One region of the Tenacibaculum tangerinum genome, then DNA from elsewhere that is predicted to be linked to it. Evidence: riboswitches for the same ligand, from Rfam matches in the RefSeq annotation. Region 1 holds a riboswitch; the other holds the start of a gene.
The links. A riboswitch is a leader RNA that binds a small molecule or an ion and turns the genes downstream of it on or off. The one in region 1 is predicted to bind S-adenosylmethionine.
Positions count from the first base shown of each region.

Region 2: it holds a riboswitch for S-adenosylmethionine, as region 1 does, so the genes downstream of both, P8625_RS03500 (O-acetylhomoserine aminocarboxypropyltransferase/cysteine synthase family protein) here and P8625_RS03985 (homocysteine S-methyltransferase family protein) in region 1, are expected to answer to the same signal.

Region 1 is NZ_CP122539.1:937,816-949,045, reverse strand. Features, by position in the region: gene P8625_RS04000 (SIR2 family protein) at 1-1,336, opposite strand, end outside; gene P8625_RS03995 (type IA DNA topoisomerase) at 2,269-4,584, opposite strand; gene P8625_RS03990 (elongation factor G) at 4,991-7,120, opposite strand; SAM riboswitch class I at 7,353-7,457, shown strand; gene P8625_RS03985 (homocysteine S-methyltransferase family protein) at 7,508-8,503, shown strand; gene P8625_RS03980 (four helix bundle protein) at 8,555-8,908, shown strand; gene metH (methionine synthase) at 8,905-11,230, shown strand, end outside.
Region 2 is NZ_CP122539.1:824,911-836,140, forward strand. Features, by position in the region: gene thrA (bifunctional aspartate kinase/homoserine dehydrogenase I) at 32-3,430, opposite strand; gene P8625_RS03500 (O-acetylhomoserine aminocarboxypropyltransferase/cysteine synthase family protein) at 3,563-4,855, opposite strand; SAM riboswitch class I at 5,054-5,167, opposite strand; gene P8625_RS03505 (protein adenylyltransferase SelO) at 5,351-6,916, opposite strand; gene msrA (peptide-methionine (S)-S-oxide reductase MsrA) at 6,913-7,467, opposite strand; gene msrB (peptide-methionine (R)-S-oxide reductase MsrB) at 7,479-7,925, opposite strand; gene P8625_RS03520 (hypothetical protein) at 8,089-8,367, shown strand; gene ric (iron-sulfur cluster repair di-iron protein) at 8,348-9,067, shown strand; gene P8625_RS03530 (DUF72 domain-containing protein) at 9,096-9,989, opposite strand; gene P8625_RS03535 (patatin-like phospholipase family protein) at 9,986-10,945, opposite strand; gene P8625_RS03540 (oxidoreductase) at 11,096-11,230, shown strand, end outside.

The sequences.
Region 1 (11,230 bases):
CTATGAAATTATCAATAGTCAACCTTTTCATAAAAGCGAAATGTCTCGTTTTGTCACTATTTCTTGAAGCAATATCCAAAAGTCTTCTCAAATTAGGGTCTGTCATTGATAAACCTACCATTAAGCAATGATTTTCTCTCAAATTTGAAAGTTGTACAAGGTTAGACCAATGATATGAGTCAGAATAAATTAAGTGATATCCTTCTTCTGAAAATACTAATGTGCTTTTTTCTAATCCTTCATAAGCATCAGTGTTTTCTGGTAAAAATCCGTGAACGTGATAAACAGGTAGTTCATCAGGATCTATGAAGTCATTATCTGAATAAATGCTGTGATGTTGAATAGATTGTGATTCAAGTTGTCTTTCTATTAGGTCATCGAAATTGTATGTTATAACAGATTTTACTTTTGCACCTGTTCTTAAAGGCATACACATTTCGACAATAGCTTTTATTAATTCTGAATCAATAGCTTTTCCTGTGTCACGTAACTTATATAGATTTTCAGTTATTGTTTTTGTAAACTGTTCGGACTCTGTGTTCCTATTATCTAATCCTTTTCTTAAATACCGAGCCGCCATTAATGCAGAAGGTTCATCAATTTGATTTAATCTATTAACAATTTGCTCGATATCGGTATCTAATATTTTTGATTCATTATCAAATTCGTTCGTTAAATATGTTACGAATAAAGAATTTAAAAGTGTATTCCAATCAGGCATTCCTGCACTACTTGAAACGCCTGCACCAAGGAAGAAAGAAAATTGTCCTTTTTTATACAATCTATTTAATAATTCAATTTTTTCTTGTCTTTCTTTTTCCCAATCCTTTGAGGATTGAACAACTGCAGATTCAATTCTTAAAGAGAAAAGGTTGTTGGCAATAGTATTGGCTTCTTTTCGGTTTTTCGCTACTATACTATTAACTTCCTCAGGTCCCCAAACTATAATTTTGAAAGGTAATTTTTCGTCTTCAATCCGATGAAGTATATAGCTTTTAAATCTATTTGATATAGGATTAGGCGAAATTATTAGTAGATTATCAAACGGTTCAGGTTCTTTAATTTTAGCTTGAATATGTATAACCTGGTCTATTAGACGTTTAATAGGAAACCTTTCGAGATTAAACTTAATCTCTATTTGAGTAGCTCCTTCAATATCCTCAATACCTTCAGGTGCATAAGCATCGAAACCAATTCTCCGAGGTTGAGAGATAAATGGTTTTTTTACTTTTTCAAGATGAATTTTAAGTAAATTAAGAATAAAGGTTTCGAACATATAGTAGCCTCTATGTCCGTCTTGAATATTTATTTTTTTGAATATATCGTCTATTAGCATTTTTCAGTTTTAATGAGGCACAACTTGTTTATATAAATACCTTTAGCACTCTTATACAACCTATTTGGAGGTATAAAGATACTTTTTGTTAATTTTTAGTGCTGTTATTTTTTAATAAATATACTGTTCTTTCTAAACTATTACAAGGGTTTTTAATTTCTGAGTTTTAATAGTTTTTAACTCGTTATAGTTAAACGTTCATGCTTTTATTTCAACAAAAGCATGCGACATTATAAAGTTCTTAAAATAAGTTACTATTAATTATACTGTTCCTACAAACTTAATACAATCGGTGCATACATTCTTACGGAATCCCATAAGCACAGCTATAGAAGTAATAAAAGTAGTTTTTTTGTCATAAACGATTTGTATACCGCTATTTAGGTCGCTGCTATTTGGGCATGTTTAGTGGTTGTCACTTTCGCATCAACTACTTCTTAAGTAGGAGAAGCCCACGGTTTTACGACCGTATATCCTTCCAAATATAAAAAATAAAGATAAAAAGCGACACATTTTTTATCGGGACGACGACCCGAGCCTAATCATGATGACACTCCAATGCTAAGGGGAGTGATACTCCATGCCTAATTGGAGTGACACTCCAACGGTAAGGGGAGCGACACTCCGACGGTAAGGGGAGTGGTATTCACTACCTAAAGGGAGTAATAGCAAACCATAATAAAGATAAAAGTACGTATCTGTATAGAAAAATGTTTGTTAAGTATTGTAGCAACAGCGAAATTACGATGCAACCTTAGGAAGGTTTTTTAACCTAGACCCGTTGGAGGAAAGCCCAATACAGTTAGATAAGTCACCGTTTGCATATAACTTGGATTGCGGGGCGTTAAAAAAAAGATATGGTATACCTTTTTAGCGAACGAGCCAGCTGGCGCAAGGGAGGCGTAACCGACCCCGATGGAATGCCTACTTCTTTAAGAAGTCAATATTTTAGAAACGAACTCTTTGGTAAGTGGTTTGCCGTTGGCAATTTTTTTAATATCATTGAAAGTAAACACAAAATCGCAACCACTTTTATATTCAGAACAACCATAGGCAGCTTTTCCTTTTAAAATAGTTCCTTTACTACACTTAGGACAGGTTAGGGACTCGGAGTGAGATTTCTCGTTATCGTTTGAAATGATATTTGAGTTCGTTTTTTTTGGTTCAAACTTTAAATTAAAGTTATCATCAAAACGAACCAAACCCGCTACTTTTTTACCTGCCATGTTAAAGCCTTTTAAGTTGGTAGTACATCCTTTATCAAGTAAACGAATAAGTTGATTTTCAGATATTTTTTTATCCATAAACTCAAAAGATAGGGTAAAATCACAACCATTTTTATATGCAGAACATCCGTAAGCAGCAGTTCCTTTTAATAATTGTCCTCCGTTGCATTTTGGACATTCTTTGCCAACCACTGTTTTCTTTTTTGAAGTGTTTTTTTTAACCTCTTGCTTCTTTTGTTGGGCTTCGTAAGAAATGCGTTTGGTTTTAGAACTCGAACGTACTTCATAGACCAAATCATCGACCATTTTTTTCATTTGATTGATAAATGTAGCCGCATGGTATTCACCACGTTCAATTTCTTTTAAACGTTTTTCCCACAACCCTGTTAATTGAGCCGATTTTAACAATTCATTATCAATTAAATCGATCAAATCAATGCCTGTTTGCGTTGGGATAATCAATTTTTTTTGACGTTCGATATATTTTCTTCTAAATAAAGTTTCAATAATACTGGCACGTGTAGAAGGACGCCCAATGCCGTTTTCTTTCATTAATTCACGCATTTCGTCATCATCTACTTGTTTTCCAGCGGTTTCCATAGCACGTAACAAACTCGCTTCGGTATAATTTCGAGGAGGCTTGGTTTCCTTTTCTAAAAACGAGGGTTCGTGCGGACCTTTTTCTCCTTTTTTAAAAGTAGGAAGCACATCTTTTTCTTCTGTCTTTTTAGCCTCATTGCCAAACTCAAAAACCACACGCCAACCTTTGGTAAGTATTTCTTTTCCTGAAGTTCTAAAAGGTACTTTATCCGCTTCTCCTTTCACTTCCGTTTTTGAGATATCACTATCGGGGTAAAATACTGCGATAAATCGTTTTACAATAATATCATATACTTGTTGCTGGTTGTATTGTAGTTTGATTTCAACTCCTGTAGGAATAATAGCATGGTGATCGGTTACTTTTTTATCGTTAAAAACTTTACTCGATTTGCGTATTTTTTTTCCTAATAGGGGCTGTGTTAACGAAGCGTACTTTTGTAATCCTTTTAAAATATTTGGGACTTTAGGGTATATATCGTTTGGTAAAAAAGTAGTATCCACTCTTGGGTAGGTAACCACTTTCATTTCATATAGTTTCTGCACAATTTTTAAGGTTTCATCTGCAGAAAAACTAAATTTATTGTTACAGTATACTTGTAATCCTGTTAAATCGAACAATTTAGGAGCGTATTCTTTTCCTTTTTTCTTAGAAACCGAAGTTATTTCAAAGTCACTTTCTTTTACTTTATCGGCAAAAGCTTGTCCGTCTTCTTTTTTTAAAAAACGTCCTTCTTCACAACTAAATAAGGTCTCACGATATTGGGTTTGTAACTCCCAATACGTTTCGGGTTTAAAGGTTTGAATTTCTTTATAACGGTCGACCAACATGGCAAGGGTAGGGGTTTGTACTCTACCAATAGATAACACTTGTTTGTAACCACCGAACTTTACGGTATACAAACGAGTGGCGTTTAACCCTAACAACCAATCGCCAATGGCACGAGAATACCCTGCGTAATATAAATTATTGTAATCGTCGTTGTTTTTTAGGTTTTCAAAACCTTCTTTAATCGCCTCTTCAGTTAAGGAAGAAATCCATAATCGCTGAATTTTACCTTTGTAATTAGCTTGATTAATTACCCATCGTTGAATGAGTTCTCCTTCTTGTCCAGCATCCCCGCAGTTGATAACTACCTCCGCTTTTTCAAATAAAGACTTTACAATTTTGAACTGTTTCTGAATACCGCTATCACCCGTAACTTTGGTGCCAAAACGTTCAGGAAGCATGGGTAAATTGTTTAAATCCCAACTTTTCCAGTGCGGTTTGTAATCTTTGGGCTCTAAAAGCGTGCATAAATGACCAAAAGTATAGGTAACCGCATAGCCATTCCCCTCGAAATATCCATCTCGTTTGGTCTTGGCTCCTAAGATATTAGCAATCTCAAGGGCTACACTCGGTTTCTCGGCTATACAAACTTTCATGAAAGTAATTTATAAAGTCGAAATTACTAAATTATTTGTGAATGTAACACCCTGTTTTTAGAAGATGTTTTAACGAGTTAATAGCTGTATGGTTGTAGCTTAGATTCTTAATTTTCGGTTTTAGTAGTATCGGTCTATTAGGTGTCGAGGCAACTTTATAGAGTTTATCATTGCATAAAATTGAGAGTTACTTTTTTATAAAGGGTGTTGTTGTACGTTTATTTTTTATAAAATTCAACAGTTTCCCCCTTATGTAGATAAGGCTCTTAAACCAGCAGTTAACTGCTGGTTTAAGAGGTGTACCTAGGATGGCACACTAAATTGTTATTCCTTACCGATTATGTTGATGCTATATGATAACGCTGTAATTTGAGTTATATATATGCTCAACTAGTGCTACTATGCATTACACTTCTGTTAACTGTTCCGATTTGCATTCTTTTACAATTATTTCTTGTGTATTGGCAGGCACGGTTTGATAAGATGAAAATTTTGAGCTAAACGTAGCTTTTCCTTGTGTAAGAGATCGTAAGTCAGTTGAATAACCATACATTTCCGCAGCGGGTATCGTACATTTTAAAATCTGATAATGATCTAAACTAGTTACTCCTTGTATAAGTGCTCTTCTCGATTGTAAATCGGTCATGACACTACCTACCATTTCTTCAGGTACTTTTACCTCTAATTCTAATATAGGTTCTAATAATTTCGGATTAGCATTTAAAAATGCTTCTTTAAATGCATTTGCACCAGCAATTTTAAACGAAATATCATTAGAGTCTACAGAGTGCATCTTACCGTCGTATACCATAACACGTACATCTCTAATAAAAGACCCCGTAAGCGGTCCGTTTTCCATTACTTCTAAAACACCTTTTAGAATGGCAGTTAAATAACGTTGGTCGATAACACCTCCAACAATACAATTATACATTACCAGTTTACCACCCCAGTTAAGGTCTATTTCTTCTTTACCTCGTATGTTAAACCCTTCGGGTTCAGGCATACCTTCGTACCAAGGCTCAATTTTTAAATGCACTTCTCCGAACTGACCCGCACCGCCCGATTGTTTCTTATGCTTATAAAAACCTCTACTGGGCTTTACAATGGTTTCACGGTATAAAATTTTAGGTTTTTTATAACTAGCCTGCACTCCATAAATATTTTCCAAGGCCCAATTAATAGTCGCTAAGTGCAATTCTCCTTGGCAGCCAATGAGCATTTCTTTAGATTCGTTTGAATACGATATCTCTACTGTAGGATCTTGACTGTGTATTTTTTTGAGTGCCTCTGTTAGTTTTTCTTCATCATTTTGGTTTGTAGGATTAACAGTTTTTGTAATTCTTGGGGCAGGATATTGAATTTCTTTAATAGTAATACTTTCTTGACCACCATACAAGGTATCATTGGTTTCAGTATGTTTTAACTTTAAGGTAGCGCCGATATCACCTACAGTGAGTTTTTGAACCGATTTACGTTCTTTACCATCCATAATAAAGAGCTGGTTAATGGTTTCCACTTCACCATTTTGTGCATTGGTTAACTTATCATTCGTATTTATTTCACCAGACATTACTTTAAAGAACGTTACCTGACCCAAATTGGGCTGATGTAAAGTTTTAAAGATAAATAAACTTGTTGGGGCATCGGGAGTGCGGTCAATTTCCTTACCTTCTTTGCTATATTCAGGTTTTAGCTCTGAAGCCGCTGGAGCTACATTGTCTATAAATCCCATTAATCTACCAGTACCCATATCGAGTAAGGCAGAAACACAGAATACCGGAAATAGCTGATGCTGCAACATTCCTATTTTAATTCCTTGTCGCATTTCATCTTCATTCAAGGTGCCTTTATCAAAGTACAATTCCATTAAGTTTTCATCGTTTTCTGCAGCCTTTTCAACAAGTTCATTATGAAGTGCATTGGCAGTTTCTTGTTCACTCTCAGGAATCGGCAATTTTTCTGGCTTACCACCCTCGGGTTTGAATTTATATAGTTTCATTTTAAGCACATCAATTATGCACTGGGCTCCTTCTATCTTAACAGGATACTGAATTTTTACCGCATTGTTTCCTACTAATTTTTTGATACTGTTAAAAGACTCGTTAAAATCACAATTCACATGATCTATTTGGTTTACCACAAATAAAGTGGGTCGGTTATAAGTATCTATATAATTCCAAATTATTTCAGTACCTATTTCTACACCTTGTTTTCCATCTATTACATTAACAACAGTATCTCCCACGCGAATAGAAGAGATAATTTCTCCTATAAAATCGTCGAGACCAGGAGTATCAATAATATTTATTTTGTAATTACGCCATTCAGTATGTAGTGGTGTGGCGAACACAGAAATACCTCTTTCGTGTTCTATCTCGTGGTGGTCTGAAACGGTATTTTTATCTTCTACAGTACCTCTTCTGTTGATTAATCCTGCCTCAAAAAGCATTGTTTCAGCTAAGGTAGTTTTGCCAGAGCCATGTGCACCCACAAAAACTACATTTTTTATGTGTTTGTCGTCGTATACTTGCATATGTTGATTATTTTAGGTGTTAAAGTTACAAATCATAGTTTATTCTTTAACTGACGAATATCATGCTTTAATAAATGTTTTATAGTTATACTTTTCTGTTTTTAGACTGAAAAAAGTAGATTCATAAAATTAGTTGTAGTTACTATTTCAACTTCTATCATTCTCAATTCTACAATAAAAATTGGATAACTAAAAATAATACTATAACTTTGCGCCGTTCATTAACGTATTGATGTTATCAAGAAAGGTGGAGGGAATAGACCCTTTGAAACCTTAGCAACCCTTTGTGAAAACAAAGAAGGTGCTACATTCTACTGCATTTGCAGAGAGATAACGAAAAGAAGTTTACTTCCTCTTTTCCTGATAACAACACACTAACTATCAGGAATGTCAAACATTTATCAAGAAATACAAAAACGAATCCTCGTGCTCGATGGCGCTATGGGAACCATGCTTCAGGAATATAAATTTTCCGAAGAAGATTTTCGTGGAAAACGTTTTAAAGACCACCCAACTCCATTGCAAGGAAACAACGACTTGTTATCCATTACGCAACCCGAAGCGGTAAAGGAAGTACACAGAAAGTACTTTGCGGCAGGAGCCGATATCGTAGAGACCAACACTTTTTCAGCAACTACCATTGCCATGGCAGATTACCAACTAGAAGAGTTGGTATATGAGTTAAATTACGAGTCTGCTAAAATAGCGAAAGAAGTAGCCGAAGAATTTACTGCAAAAGAACCACGCAAACCTCGTTTTGTAGCAGGTTCTATAGGCCCAACCAATCGTACCGCAAGCATGTCGCCTGATGTAAACGATCCAGGGTACAGAGCGGTAACCTTTGACGAATTGCGAACTGCCTACAAACAACAAGTAGAAGCCTTGTTAGATGGCGGCGTAGATATATTATTGGTAGAAACAGTATTTGATACCCTAAACGCTAAAGCTGCTTTATTTGCTATTGAAGAAGTGAAAACGGAACGACATATCGAAATTCCTATCATGGTTTCTGGTACCATTACCGATGCTTCGGGACGAACGTTATCAGGACAAACAGCCGAGGCTTTTTTAATTTCAATTTCTCATATTCCGTTGTTATCAGTAGGATTTAACTGTGCCTTAGGAGCCAATTTATTGCAGCCACACTTGGAAGCGATTGCGTCTAAAACAGACTTTGCTATTTCGGCACATCCCAACGCAGGATTGCCCAATGCTTTTGGTGAATATGACGAAACACCTGAAGAAACCGCCCAGCAAATAGAAGAATATTTAAAGAAAAATATAATCAATATTATAGGAGGATGTTGCGGTACCACCCCCGCCCACATCAAAGCCATAGCAGCGATAGCAGCGAAGTATAAACCACGAAATTACAGTAGTTGATTGGTGTTGGTTTTTAGTTGGTTGGAATTTTAGAGAAATAACAATAAGAGTATGAATTACACAGAATTGGATGTTTGGAAATACACGAGAGAATTGGTCAAACTTGTTTATTTATTGACACAATCATTTCCAAAAGAAGAAATGTATGGATTAACAAATCAAATTCGCAGAAGTGTTGTATCCATACCTTCAAATATCGCAGAAGGGATAGGAAGACAATCTACAAAAGAAACCATCCATTTTCTGTACATAGCTAAGGGCTCGTTACAAGAAGTAGAAACTCAATTATATGTGTCTTTTGATTTAGGATATCTTAAAAGTAGTGATCTTGAAAGTATCCTCGGTAAAGTAACTTCTTGCAAAAAAATATTAAATGGTTTTATTAACTACTATAAAAAGTTATGATAGAAAAAATAGACCAGCAACCAACAACCAATAACCATATACCTAAAAGGTATATGAAATTATCAGGGTTAGAACCGTTAATTATTACACCTGAAAGTAATTTTATCAATGTTGGTGAGCGAACCAATGTAGCAGGGTCGCGTAAATTTTTACGATTGATAAAAGAAGAAAAGTTCGATGAAGCGTTGGCAATTGCCCGTCATCAGGTTGATGGTGGTGCGCAAATTATCGACATTAATATGGATGATGGTTTGATTGATGGAAAAGAAGCCATGATACGTTTCTTAAATCTTATTGCTTCTGAACCCGATATTGCCAGAGTTCCTATAATGATTGATAGCTCTAAATGGGAAATTATAGAAGCAGGATTGCAGGTAGTACAAGGTAAATCGGTCGTAAACTCTATTTCCTTAAAAGAAGGAGAAGAAAAATTTATTTGGGAAGCAACGCAAATTAAACGATACGGAGCCGCAGTAATTATTATGGCTTTCGATGAAGTAGGGCAGGCAGATACGTATGAGCGAAGAATTGAAATCGCCGAGCGTTCTTACAGATTGTTAGTGGACACCGTCCACTTTCCGCCAGAAGATATCATTTTCGATTTAAACATTTTTCCAGTCGCTACTGGAATGGAAGAACACAGAAAAAATGCCATAGATTTCATTGAAGCTACCCGATGGGTACGTGAAAATTTACCGCATGTTAGTGTGAGTGGTGGCGTAAGTAACGTATCGTTTTCTTTTAGAGGAAATAATGTCGTACGTGAAGCTATGCACTCGGTGTTTTTATACCATGCCATCAAAGCAGGAATGAATATGGGAATTGTAAATCCGACAATGTTAGAGGTGTATGACGATATTCCGAAGGATTTATTAGAACATATTGAAGATGTTATTTTAGACAGAAGAGACGATGCTACCGAACGCCTGTTAGAGTTTGCAGAAACCGTAAAAGGAAACAAAAAAGAAAACAGCGAACAGGTTTTAGAATGGAGAAGTTTACCATTACAAGACCGTATAACACACTCTTTGGTGAAAGGAATAGATACTTTTATTGAAGAAGATGCTGAAGAAGCACGTTTAAGTGTTGCTAAACCGCTGCATGTAATTGAAGGGCATTTAATGACAGGAATGAATGTGGTGGGAGATTTGTTCGGTGCAGGAAAAATGTTTTTACCACAAGTTGTAAAATCTGCCCGAGTGATGAAGAAAGCCGTCGCTTACTTAAATCCGTTCATTGAAGCAGAGAAAAGTGAGAAGCAAAAAGCTATTGGAAAAATATTGATGGCAACCGTCAAAGGAGATGTGCATGATATTGGTAAAAACATCGTATCGGTGGTATTAGGTTGTAACAATTATGAGATTATCGATTTAGGAGTGATGGTACCACCAGAGAAGATTATTGAAACCGCCAAAAAAGAAAACGTAGATGCCATCGGCTTAAGCGGACTCATAACGCCCTCGTTAGATGAAATGGTGTACATAGCCAAAGAAATGGAACGTCAAAACTTAGAAGTTCCTTTGTTAATTGGTGGTGCAACTACTTCAAAAGCACATACTGCTGTAAAGATTGATACACAGTATAAAAATGCAGTAGTACACGTAAACGATGCTTCTAGAGCCGTAACGGTAGTAGGAGATTTGCTGAATAGAGAAACTTCTAATGAATATGTTACCAAATTGAAGAAAGATTACTCAGCCTTTCGTGATAAGTTCTTACAACGAGGTAAGCAGAAGCACTATATAGCTATTGAGGAAGCAAGAGCACGTAAATTTAGAATAGATTGGGATACTACTGACATTGCGAAACCTAAAGAGCTAGGAGTACAAAAACTAGTACAAGTAAGTTTAAAAGACTTGGTACCCTATTTTGACTGGAGTCCGTTTTTTCGCTCATGGGACTTACACGGAAAGTTTCCTGATATCCTAGAAGATGAAGTAGTAGGAGAGGAGGCATCTAGTTTATACGAAGATGCACAAAAAATGCTACAGCAAATCATTGAAAAACAAGCATTAAAATCCAAAGCTGTTTTTGGGTTGTTTGAAGCAAACACGACTAACGACGATGATATTTCAGTTCAAAAGAAAGGAAAAGAAGTGGCCGTATTTAGAACCCTGCGTCAGCAATTAAAAAAGCGTGAAGGAAAACCAAGTTTTGCTTTGGCAGATTTTATTGCTCCTAAACAAACCACAAGAACAGATTATATAGGCGCTTTTTGTACCGCTATTTTCGGAGCCGATGCATTGGCATTACATTACAAAGAAAATCACGATGATTACAATGCAATTATGGTACAAGCTATTGCCGATCGTTTTGCTGAAG
Region 2 (11,230 bases), 110 kb from region 1:
TCTCTTCTCTTGGTTCTTTGGCTCTTGGCTATTAACTACTATTCTTCGCTAATCGTAAAATATCTCCAAAAACACCTCTAGCAGTTACTTTTTGCCCTGCTCCTGCTCCTTGAATAACAATCGGTTGTTCTCCGTACGATTCTGTATAAATCTCAAAAATAGCATCCGAGCCTTTTAAACTTCCTAAAGGAGAGTTTATGGGTACTGAAACGAGTTTTACATCCAATTCTCCTTTCGATTGCTGCAAGTCTCCATGCAAATCACCAATGTATCGCAATACGTGATTTTCTTCCTGTGCCTCTTTTTGTTGCTGAAATGTTGCATTTAACTTTTCTAGATTTGCTAAAAACTCTTTTGAAGAAATCTCTCTAAATGCTTCTGGAATTAGGTTTTCTATTTGAATATCTTCAAACTCATTTTCTAAATCGAGCTCACGAGCTAAAATCAACAGTTTTCTAGCTACATCATTTCCACATAAATCCTCACGTGGGTCTGGTTCTGTAAACCCTTTGTCAATAGCCTCTTGCAACACCGTTGAAAACGGCACGTCTTCCGCAGAAAATTTATTGAACAAATAACTTAATGACCCTGAGAATACCCCCCGTATTCTTGTAATGTTCTCTCCTGAATCGTGTAATAATTTAATGGTATCGATCAAGGGCAACCCTGCCCCTACATTGGTTTCGTACAAGTAGCTCTTTTTATTTTTATCTAGGGTTTTTCGTAATTTTTTATAAAAATCATACGAAACGGTATTCGCTATTTTATTAGACGAAACCAAATCGAACCCAGCATTGACTAACGGAATATAATTTTCTATAAAATCTGCACTGGCTGTATTGTCTACCGCTATTACATTTTCTAAATGATGTTCTTTTGCATAGTCGATTACACGGTTGACTATGTGTTTCTCTTCTGGTACTTTCTCCAATTCTTCTGACCAATTTGCACCGACTCCGTTTTTAGCTAACAATACTTTTTTAGAGTTGGCAATCGCAAAAATATTCAGTTGAATTTTCCGCCTTTCTAAAATTGATTTCGTGTTTTCTATAATCTGTGCTATCAAGGTGCCCCCTACCAAACCTTTTCCAAAAACAGCAATATTTATCTTTTTAGCAACTCCGAATACTTGACCGTGAATTACATTCAACGCCTTGTTGAGTTGCTCTTTTTTAACCACCAAACTTACATTTTTACCTGTAATTGTATTGTTAAATAGCAACGGTACTATTTGGTTTTTAATCAATGCGTTGTATGGGTGATGAAATTCACTTAAATCTTGCCCAATAATTGATATTACTGCTACCTCTTCTTGTATGGAAATCTGGTTTACATCCTTTGTTTGTAAATCATTCTCGAACTCCTGTTCTAAGGCTTTTACGGCCGCTGTTGCATTACTTTTATCGACTACTAAACCAATACCTCTTTCAGAAGAACCTTGTGAAATGATACTTACACTAATTCCGTGATTACTCAACGCTTTAAAAATACGGGCATCTACCCCTACTTTTCCTAACAGCCCTCTTCCTTCAAAATTGATTAAAGCAACCTTGTCTAATACCGATAAAGACTTAATTCCTTTCGAGGTTGATTTTGCGGTAATTAACGTTCCTTTATCACTGGGATTGAAGGTGTTTAAAATTCGTAGATTGATGTTCTTCTCTAGTAACGGAATGATGGTTTTGGCATGTAAAATAGTGGCTCCGAAGTTTGCCAACTCATTGGCTTCAGAGAATGATAATTGTTCAATTTTTTTGGCATCAGCAACTAAATCAGGATTAGCAGTGAAAATACCATCGACATGCGTGTAGTTTTGTAACTCTTCGGCATCTAAATAGTTTGCCAATAAAGAAGCTGTATAATTGCTTCCGTTTCTTCCTAAGGTAGTGGTTTCATTTTTTAGATTCGAGGCTATAAATCCTGCCACTACATTCACCGTTGTTCCGTTGTGTTGCTTAAAGTAATTCAGCACGTTTTCTTTAGATACCTCAACGATTGATTGTCCGTTTCCTGCACTCTCATCCGTTTTAAGCAAAAGCCTGGCATCGGTAGCATTCGCATTGATTCCTTTTTGTTGTAATAAGTCGGTAACTGTTTTTATGGACAGTAACTCCCCTTGAGCAAGTACTTCATCCTTTATTTTTTGATTATAATCTCCTAACAAACGAACTCCTTCAAACAACTTTTTTAAGGTGTTAAATTCAGTCGTGAAATCTACGAACGGAGTTAATTTTGTTTGCTCGAATCGAAATGTTTCCAATTGTTCTTTAAACGTCTCATTCTTAGATGCTCTTTGTAAAATATCTTCCAACTCATCGGTAGCGTTGCCTCTTGCTGAAACAACTACGGCTATATGCTCTCCTTCGTTAATTTTTTGCTCTATAATGCTTATTACATGATGTATCCCTTCATTCGACAATGATTTTCCGCCAAACTTTAAAATTTTCATCCTCTTTTTTGTTGATTTTTGATTGAATATCGGTTCAATAATTTTTTCTAATTGCGGGTACTCTATTAAGAACGCATCATGTCCATGGTCAGAGTTGATTTCGTTATAGGTAACATTAGCATGGGCAAATGCCAGTTGTTTGTAGGTTGCTCTGTTTTCTTCCGCAGTAAAAAACAAATCAGAATCTACCCCAACAATATGAATATCTGCTTCAATGGTTTCTAACACATCCAATCTTGCTCTTCCTTTGGTCACATCAATTGTTTTTAATAACTGATTCATTAATTTGTAAGAAGCCAATTGATAGCGTTCTTGTAGCTTTTTTCCGTGATGTAACAACCAACTTTCTACATTAAAAAGCTGAGATTTTTCATTCTTAGAGCGTTGAAAACGTTTTTTAAACGACTCTGGCGTTCGATAACACAGCATGGCATGCATACGGGCATCGTGTACAGGATTGCTAGAATTGGTTAAAAATTGCTCTTGTATTTGGCAATTGGCTATTAACCAATCAGTCGATTTCCAGTCGGTCGCAATGGGTATTAAGTGCGCTGTAATCTTCGGATTCAATACCGCCATTTCCCAAGCAATTCCTCCTCCTAAAGACCCACCAATTAAGGCAAATAGCTTTTCAATTTGTAACTGTTGTAATCCTTGTAAAAAGATGTTGGCAATATCACGTGCTACCAAATTTTTATAATCATCAATTAAAAAATTGTCATACCCATTTCCTGGTATGTTAAAGCACAAAATGGTGTATTCATTCGTGTCTATAACCTTATTTTTCCCTATTACATCTTGCCACCACCCCTCATTTCCTGCAACATTACTATTTCCAGTGAGTGCATGGTTTATTAGCACCACAGGAGCGGTACCCAATGCTTTTCCGAAAACTTGATAGCTTAACGGAATGGTATCGAATTGTGTACCGCTTATGGTGGTATAACTAAGAATGTGTATGTGGTGTAGATCACTTTTCATTATTAATATTTTATGGGCGTTCCCCTAAAGGGTCGGGCTTTACATTATATCTTTTGTGGGTTCTCGATACTTGCTGCGCAAACTCGAACTCACCACAAAAGGATGCCATTTCAATCCCTAACGCAGTTCATTTTACGCCAATACTTCTTTAGAAATTTTAGCAAATGCTTTTTGTAAATCGGTTTTTAAATCCTCTACATTTTCTAAGCCAACCGATAAACGAATTAAATCTTTCGTAACTCCTGTACTTTCTTGTGCTTCATCACTCAATTGTTGGTGTGTCGTACTTGCTGGATGAATAATTAACGATTTGGTATCTCCAATATTCGCTAATAATGAAAAAAGTTGGGTAGTATCGGCAATGGTTTTAGCGGCTTCATAACCACCTTTTACCCCAAAGGTTACCAAGCCACTTTGACCCTTAGGCAGGTAGGTATCGGCTAACGCTTTGTAGTTGTTTCCTTCTAAACCAGGATAGTTTACCCAAGCTACTTCTTCTTGTTCTTGCAACCACTTAGCCAATTCCAACGCATTTTTACTATGTTTTTGAATTCTTACTTCCAGGGTTTCTAACCCTTGAATAATGTTAAAGGCATTGGTTGGACTTAATGCGCCACCAAAATCACGCAATCCTTCTAAAATCAGTTTAAATGTATACGAGGCTGCTCCTAATGCTTCGTGGTACACCAATCCGTGATATCCTGCTGAAGGTTCGGTAAACTCAGGAAACTTACCGTTTGCCCAATTAAAGGTTCCTGCATCAATAATGGCTCCTCCTAGCGAATTTCCTTGTCCGCCAATGTATTTTGTTAAGGAGTGAATTACAATATTCGCTCCGTGTTCAATCGGATTTAATAAGGCAGGTGTGGCTACTGTATTATCTACAATAAAAGGCACTTCTGCTTTTTTAGCATGTGTAGATATGGCTTTTAAATCTAATACGTCTAACTTCGGATTCCCTAAAGATTCTACAAAAAAGGCTCTGGTATTCTCTTGTACTGCCTCGGCAAAATTATCAGGGTCAGAAGCATCAACAAAGGTGGTGGTTATTCCTAACCTTGGTAAGGTAACGCTTAACAAATTGTAGGTTCCTCCATACAAACTACTTGATGCTACAATATGATCTCCTGCTTTTAAAAGAGTTAATAAGCCTGTTGAAATTGCTGCCGTCCCCGAAGCAAAAACCACCGCACCGATGCCTCCTTCTAAAGCAGCTAAACGATCTTGTAAAATTTGATTGGTCGGATTGTTTAGACGGGTGTAAATAAATCCTAATTCTTTTAACGAAAACAGATTTGCTGCATGCTCTGAATTGTTAAAAACATACGATGATGTTTGGTAAATAGGAACCGCTCTTGCTCCTCCATTTTGGGTTACATCATGACCTGCGTGCAACGCATTGGTTGCGAATTTTTGTGTACTCATTTTTCTTGTTTTTGAGTTAATACTAGATTCCCGCTTTCGCGAGAATGACATTTTCAAAAGGAATACAATACTGCGTATTGTGAAACATTTTGAGATTAAACCAAAAGCCAAAACACATCTTTATTAGATGTTGCTTACTAGAAAAATGTTATTAAGAAATAATAAGAAGCTTCTTGTAGTTATGAAAAAAACTTCTCTGGGTTATCTATCCACGAGTTTTTACGCTCTGGTAGAATTTAGCACCTTCTTTGTTTGCACAAAGGGTTGCTAAGGTTTCACAGGGTCTAATCCCTCCACCTTTCTTGATAACATCGTCAATAAGTGTTTGAACTTTTACGAGTACAAATATTCAATTATAAAAATGGATTTTCCAAATTTATTTCAGTTTTTATTTAAAAAATCATTTTGTAATATTTTTAAATAAAAACTATAAATATCTAATAATCAAAAAATTAAAATAAACTACTTAAACTAAAGATTTATATTTCATATATTCTAAGAACTACAAGATAACATAGAGCTTCCTACTTTATTTCGAGCCCATTCTGGTCGTTTCGCAAACCATTTTTCGTATTCTGGTTGTTCATCGTAGGGATTTTTTAGCAATGTACATAATTCATTTAACAATGAAAAATCATTTTTATTTGCGTCATCAATGGCTAATTGTGCCATGTAATTTCGGAGTACGTATTTCGGATTAACTGCATTCATTTTCCTTTTTCTTTCTTCGTCTGAAACAGTTTCGCTTTGTAATCTTTCCAAATAATTTTGAAACCAGTTTTCCCAAGATGTTTTTATTTCGGCTACAACTTCTGAAGGCGTGTAGAATGCTTTTGCTATTTTTTCGATTGCTTTCTCAACGGTATCTTCTTTTAAAATAGTTGCCAGCAGTCTGAAAAAAATAGTCATATCCGTTTCTGCTTTTTGAAGCACTTCTTCAAGGTCAGCAATTAATTTTCCATCTGATTCTTTTGAAGAAAAAAGACCTATTTTTTCTCGCATCATTTGTACATACTTTTCAGGAAATTGCTCTTGATAATTTTCTAAAACAGCTTCTAAAGGGGCTGCTTCTTTTATTAAAGGGTACAACGCATTGGCCAGCTGGTATAAATTCCATAAAACGATTTCTGGTTGCGCACCATATCGGTATCGTTTGTGTGTATTGTCGGTGGTATTAGGAGTCCATCCATGGTCATAACCTTCTAACCATCCGTAAGGTCCGTAATCAATCGTTAATCCGAGAATCGACATATTGTCGGTGTTCATTACTCCGTGCACAAAACCTACCCGTTGCCAATGAATCACCATCTTCAAACTACGTTCGGCTACTTCTTTAAAAAAGGCCACATACGTTTGTTTTGACGGTTCGCCTAGGTAAGAAAAATGATTTCTGATGGTATAATCGACCAGTGTTTTTAACGTTTTTACATCTCCCCTTGCTGGAAATAGTTGGTAACTACCAAAACGTAAAAAAGATTTGGCTGCTCTGCACACAATTGCTCCCTTTTCATAGGCAGGGTTTCCATCGTACATCACATCTCGTAGTACTTGATCTCCCGACAAGGCTAACGATAATGCTCTTGTCGTAGGCACACCTAAATGATACATGGCTTCACTGCACAAGTACTCTCGAATAGAAGAGCGCAATACTGCTAATCCGTCTGCATTTCTCGAATAGGGAGTTTCTCCGGCGCCTTTTAATTGCAATGCCCAATTTTTGTTCTGGTAAACTGTTTCAAACAAATTAATGGCTCTACCATCTCCTAATTGGCCTGCCCAATGCCCGAACTGGTGTCCGCCATAACACATGGCATAGGGTTGGGTATTCGGAAATACTTCATTTCCTGTAAAAACATTCTTAAATTCTTCGGAAGTTATGTCTGCTTCTGAAAGTCCCAATTCTTTTAGCATTGTATCCGATACATGTATGATTTTTGGATGGGATGTTTTTTGGGGAGTTACATACGAAAAACAAGCTTGTGCAACTTGTCTTCTTGTATTTTCTTGAATTGGGTCTGCTGGTAATTCGTTTGTAAAAGTATTTTCTATATTGAAATTCAACACGCTCTTTTATTCTTTAGTTTGCTATCATATAGTTTTTTCAATTTTGCCAATTTGGGTGAAATAACCATTGAACAATAGATTTGGTCTTTATTATTTTCATAATAGTTTTGATGATAGTCTTCAGCAGGATAAAACCTTGATGCTGGACTTATTTCGGTTACAATAGCATCTTCATAATAAGGTGTTAACTCTTCTACTACTTTTTGAGCAATTAGTTCTTGTTGTTCATTATGATAAAAAATGACAGAGCGATACTGAGTTCCTATATCACCTCCTTGTCTATTCAAGGTTGTTGGGTTGTGACTTGTCATAAATATCATTAACAACTCTTTATAACTTATTATTTCAGGATTAAATGTTGCTTGTACCACTTCTGCATGTCCCGTTAAACCTGAACACACTTCTCTATAGGTTGGCGTTCCTGGTACAATTCCTCCCATATAACCTGATACAACTTCTTCTACTCCTTTTATCTGGTTAATAACAGCCTCTACGCACCAAAAGCAACCGCCACCAACGGTTACTGTTTCTAATTTATCTTTTTTCATTGGTTTATTTATTATTGAGCATCTAAAATCATAGATGCTGAGTTAATACAATAACGTAATCCGCTAGGAGCGGGTCCATCAGGAAAAACATGTCCTAAATGAGCATCGCAGGTGTTACACATTACCTCGACACGAACCATACCAAAAGTTGTGTCTTTTTCATACTTAATAGCATTCTCTTTTATGGGTTGTGTAAAACTAGGCCAACCTGTACCCGAACTAAATTTAATTGTTGAATCGAACAAAGGGGTATTACAGCAAACACATTTATACTTACCCACATCATACACGCTACACAAAGCTCCTGAGTTGGGTCTCTCTGTTCCTTTTTGTCTAGTAACTCTAAACTGCTCGGGGGTTAAAAGTTCTTGCCATTCTTTAGTCGTTTTTTCCACTCTTTTATCTGGTATTGGATTCTCATTAACTGTAAAGCTAATTACATCTTTCCAGGTTAGTATCTTGGTATTCATTGGTTGCCATTTTAAAGATAAGTCGTTAATATATCAAATTATTTTCAAAAAAAGATATTTTTATCTGTTTTGATAAAGATATGATTTTTATCATGTTTTTTAGCTTCAGAAACTCAGTTATTTGTGTAAAAATAAGAAATACTTAATTTTTATGAAAGGATATAAAATCCTGATAGTCTTACTCTTTTTGTCAGTAGCTACAATTTTTGCTCAATTAGAGATTGATACGAAAACACACGCTAAAATAAATCTTATGCACGAATGTGTGTTCATGAAAGACATTGATTTTAAAGCTAAGTATTCTCATTTATTTCGTTCTGAGAGCGTAGCGTTTTTAAAAGAAAATACAGATAATACAAATATAACTGGGCATGTCACTATAAAGCCTACAGACTTAAAAACTACAAATCATGGTAATATCAAACAATAAAACAGTAGCTGATTATGTAACCGAGAACATAAAAACAGCACATATTTTCAAAAAATACGGAATTGATTTTTGTTGTGGGGGTGGTATAACTGTTGAAAAAGCTTGTGCGAAAAATAACGTAGATCAGGCAACACTTGAACAAGAACTAGCAGAAGTTGATGTCATAAAAGATGTTATTGAAGATTATGACAAATGGGAGTTGGATTTTTTAATCGTTTATATTGAGAACATACATCATAGCTATGTAAGAGAAAGCTTACCAATCATTTCTCAATATGCAACTAAAGTAGCCAAAGTACATGGACATCATTATACCGAAGTAGTTGCGATAAATCAATTATTTCACGAAGTAGCAAATGAGTTACTATCGCACCTACAAAAAGAAGAACAAGTACTATTTCCGTATATAAAACAGCTAGTAAAGGCAAAAAAAGAAGAGGTAAAAAATACAACACCTGCTTTTGAAACTGTGAACAACCCCATACAAATAATGGAGCACGAACATGAAAATGCTGGAACTATTTTTAAAGAAATATCAAGATTGTCTCATAAATATACGCCTCCAGAAGGTGCTTGTAATACTTTTCGTGCTTTGTATGCAAAACTAGATGAATTTGAACAAGATTTACATAAACACATTCATCTCGAAAATAATATTTTGCATCCAAAAGCAATTCTTCTAGAGAAAAAGATGTTTTAAATTACGAGTTGTGAATTGATAATTGATACTACAACAACGTCATTTGTTGGCTATTCTCTTCATTCGGTATTTTTAAATTAATACCCAATGCTGGATTTAGTTTTTTTATAAAATACCCAGCTAACAACGGTGATTCTACCTCTAAGTTCTGATGGATAAAAAAGTGAATATTTTTCAATCCTAAATCGTTCCATTCTTTTAGGCGAGCTACCCACTCATCTAAGCGAGTATAATCTGACGAGTGATTCGCCCCTACATAACGTACGAAAGCTTCATTATTCGTTAAACGCATGTGCATCATATCTCTTCTGCCTGCGGTATCTACTATTATATTCGCTATGTTATGCTCTTCAAACAACTGTGTAAACTCGTTAAACACCACTGTATCTTCAAACCAATCTGGGTGACGTACCTCAATAGCTAATGGTATTCCTTTGGGCCAACTGAGTACAAAATTTTGCAACCTATCGAAGTTTTTATTTCCAAAATTAGCATGTAACTGTAAGAAAATCGTTCCTAATTTCTCCTGTAAATGTGCTGCACTATCTAAATAAATATTTACTGCATCTTGCACTCCTTGTAAACGTTTCCAATGACTTATCTCCTGCCCTAGTTTTGGAAAAAACTTAAAGTCTTTAGGCGTTTTAGCTTTCCACTTTTCAAATTGTTCTGCTGTAAACTGTCGGTAAAAAGTAGCATTTAATTCTATGGAGTTAAATTGCCTTGAATAATAGTCTAATTCGTCTTTAGTTCCTCTCGGATAAAATCCTTTTAAATCAGCTTTATTCCATTTTGCACAGCCTACAAACACATTAGGAGTTGCCGTTTCTTCAAAACAATTTAACAATTCAATTGTTTTAGGGTGTGTTTCTGGTAACGTAAAATTTACTAATTCTGGTTGTGCTACTTTTCCAAATTTCATATTTCGCTGTTTTCAATTCCTTCTTCTATATCTTGATTCTCTACCATTTCTGGTCTAAACTCTGTCATTTTATCATCATTTAGCTTTTTTGCATATTGATAACCAGATTTCCACCATTTCTTCATTTTCTCTTTATCAAAAACTAACGAATTGGTTGTTAATACTGTTGGTGTATAATATAAATTGAGTTTTACATCATGTTGTTTGGCTGATAATTTTCCAATGGTAATATTGTGCCTTTCTACATTTTCTAGCATAAAATCAAAGGTATCCATCATCAACGAAAAAGGGTTTTTAGCGGGCAACCTATTCATTTGTGTTACTTCGGTAGCTAAAATAATAGCATCTACCTCTGTGGCTCCTCTAGAAATTGCTTCCCGAATAGGAACTAAACTTCCAAAACCTCCATCTGCATACTGACAATAGTCTTTTTCTAACAAACTCATAAAGGGAACATAATTGCACGAACCCCAAATCCAATCGCAAAAATCTTCGTATTCACATTCTAAGATAGACTTATACTCAATTTGATTGGCAGTAAGATTAGATACGGTTACGACCACCTCTTTGTTCAACCTTCTAACTTCATCATACATTTCTCTAGTAATGCTATTACCTATTAGCTTGCGTAAATTCTTACTCTCACCAAAGGTTTTACGACCATTTAAAAAGTTCCAAAAAGTATTTCGATGTCGTATAGAAACCACTTTTTCTCCGTGTACCGACTTTACTTTGAACGGACTATTGCTAAAAATAGCCTTCTGATCTACCGACGTGTATAATTCTTTCAATTCATCGACTAATCCCAAAGCTAAATGCGAAACCATCAAACTACCAGTTGAGGTTCCTAAGAGCATATCGTAATCTTTATTTTTATATTTCATCAAATATTGAGCAACTCCACCTGCAAATGCTCCTTTACTTCCTCCTCCTGAAATTACTAGCGCTTTTTTCATTAATTTACGTTTCGTTTTTCTATTTTTAGTTCTGTAAAAATATCAAAAATATGAAACCTATATAGGTAAAGTGAACCTTTCTCTACATCTTTACCAATTATTTTACATACTTCGGGTATTTATTCAAATTAAAACTATTAAAACATACCAATGAAACAATTAATATCCCTTTTCTTACTCTCTTTAACAATACTTTCTTGCAAAGAAAAAAAGAAAACACTAAGAACTTTTGAAACTATTAATATTACCGAGTTTAAACAAGATAGCACCAGTATTAGAGCCATG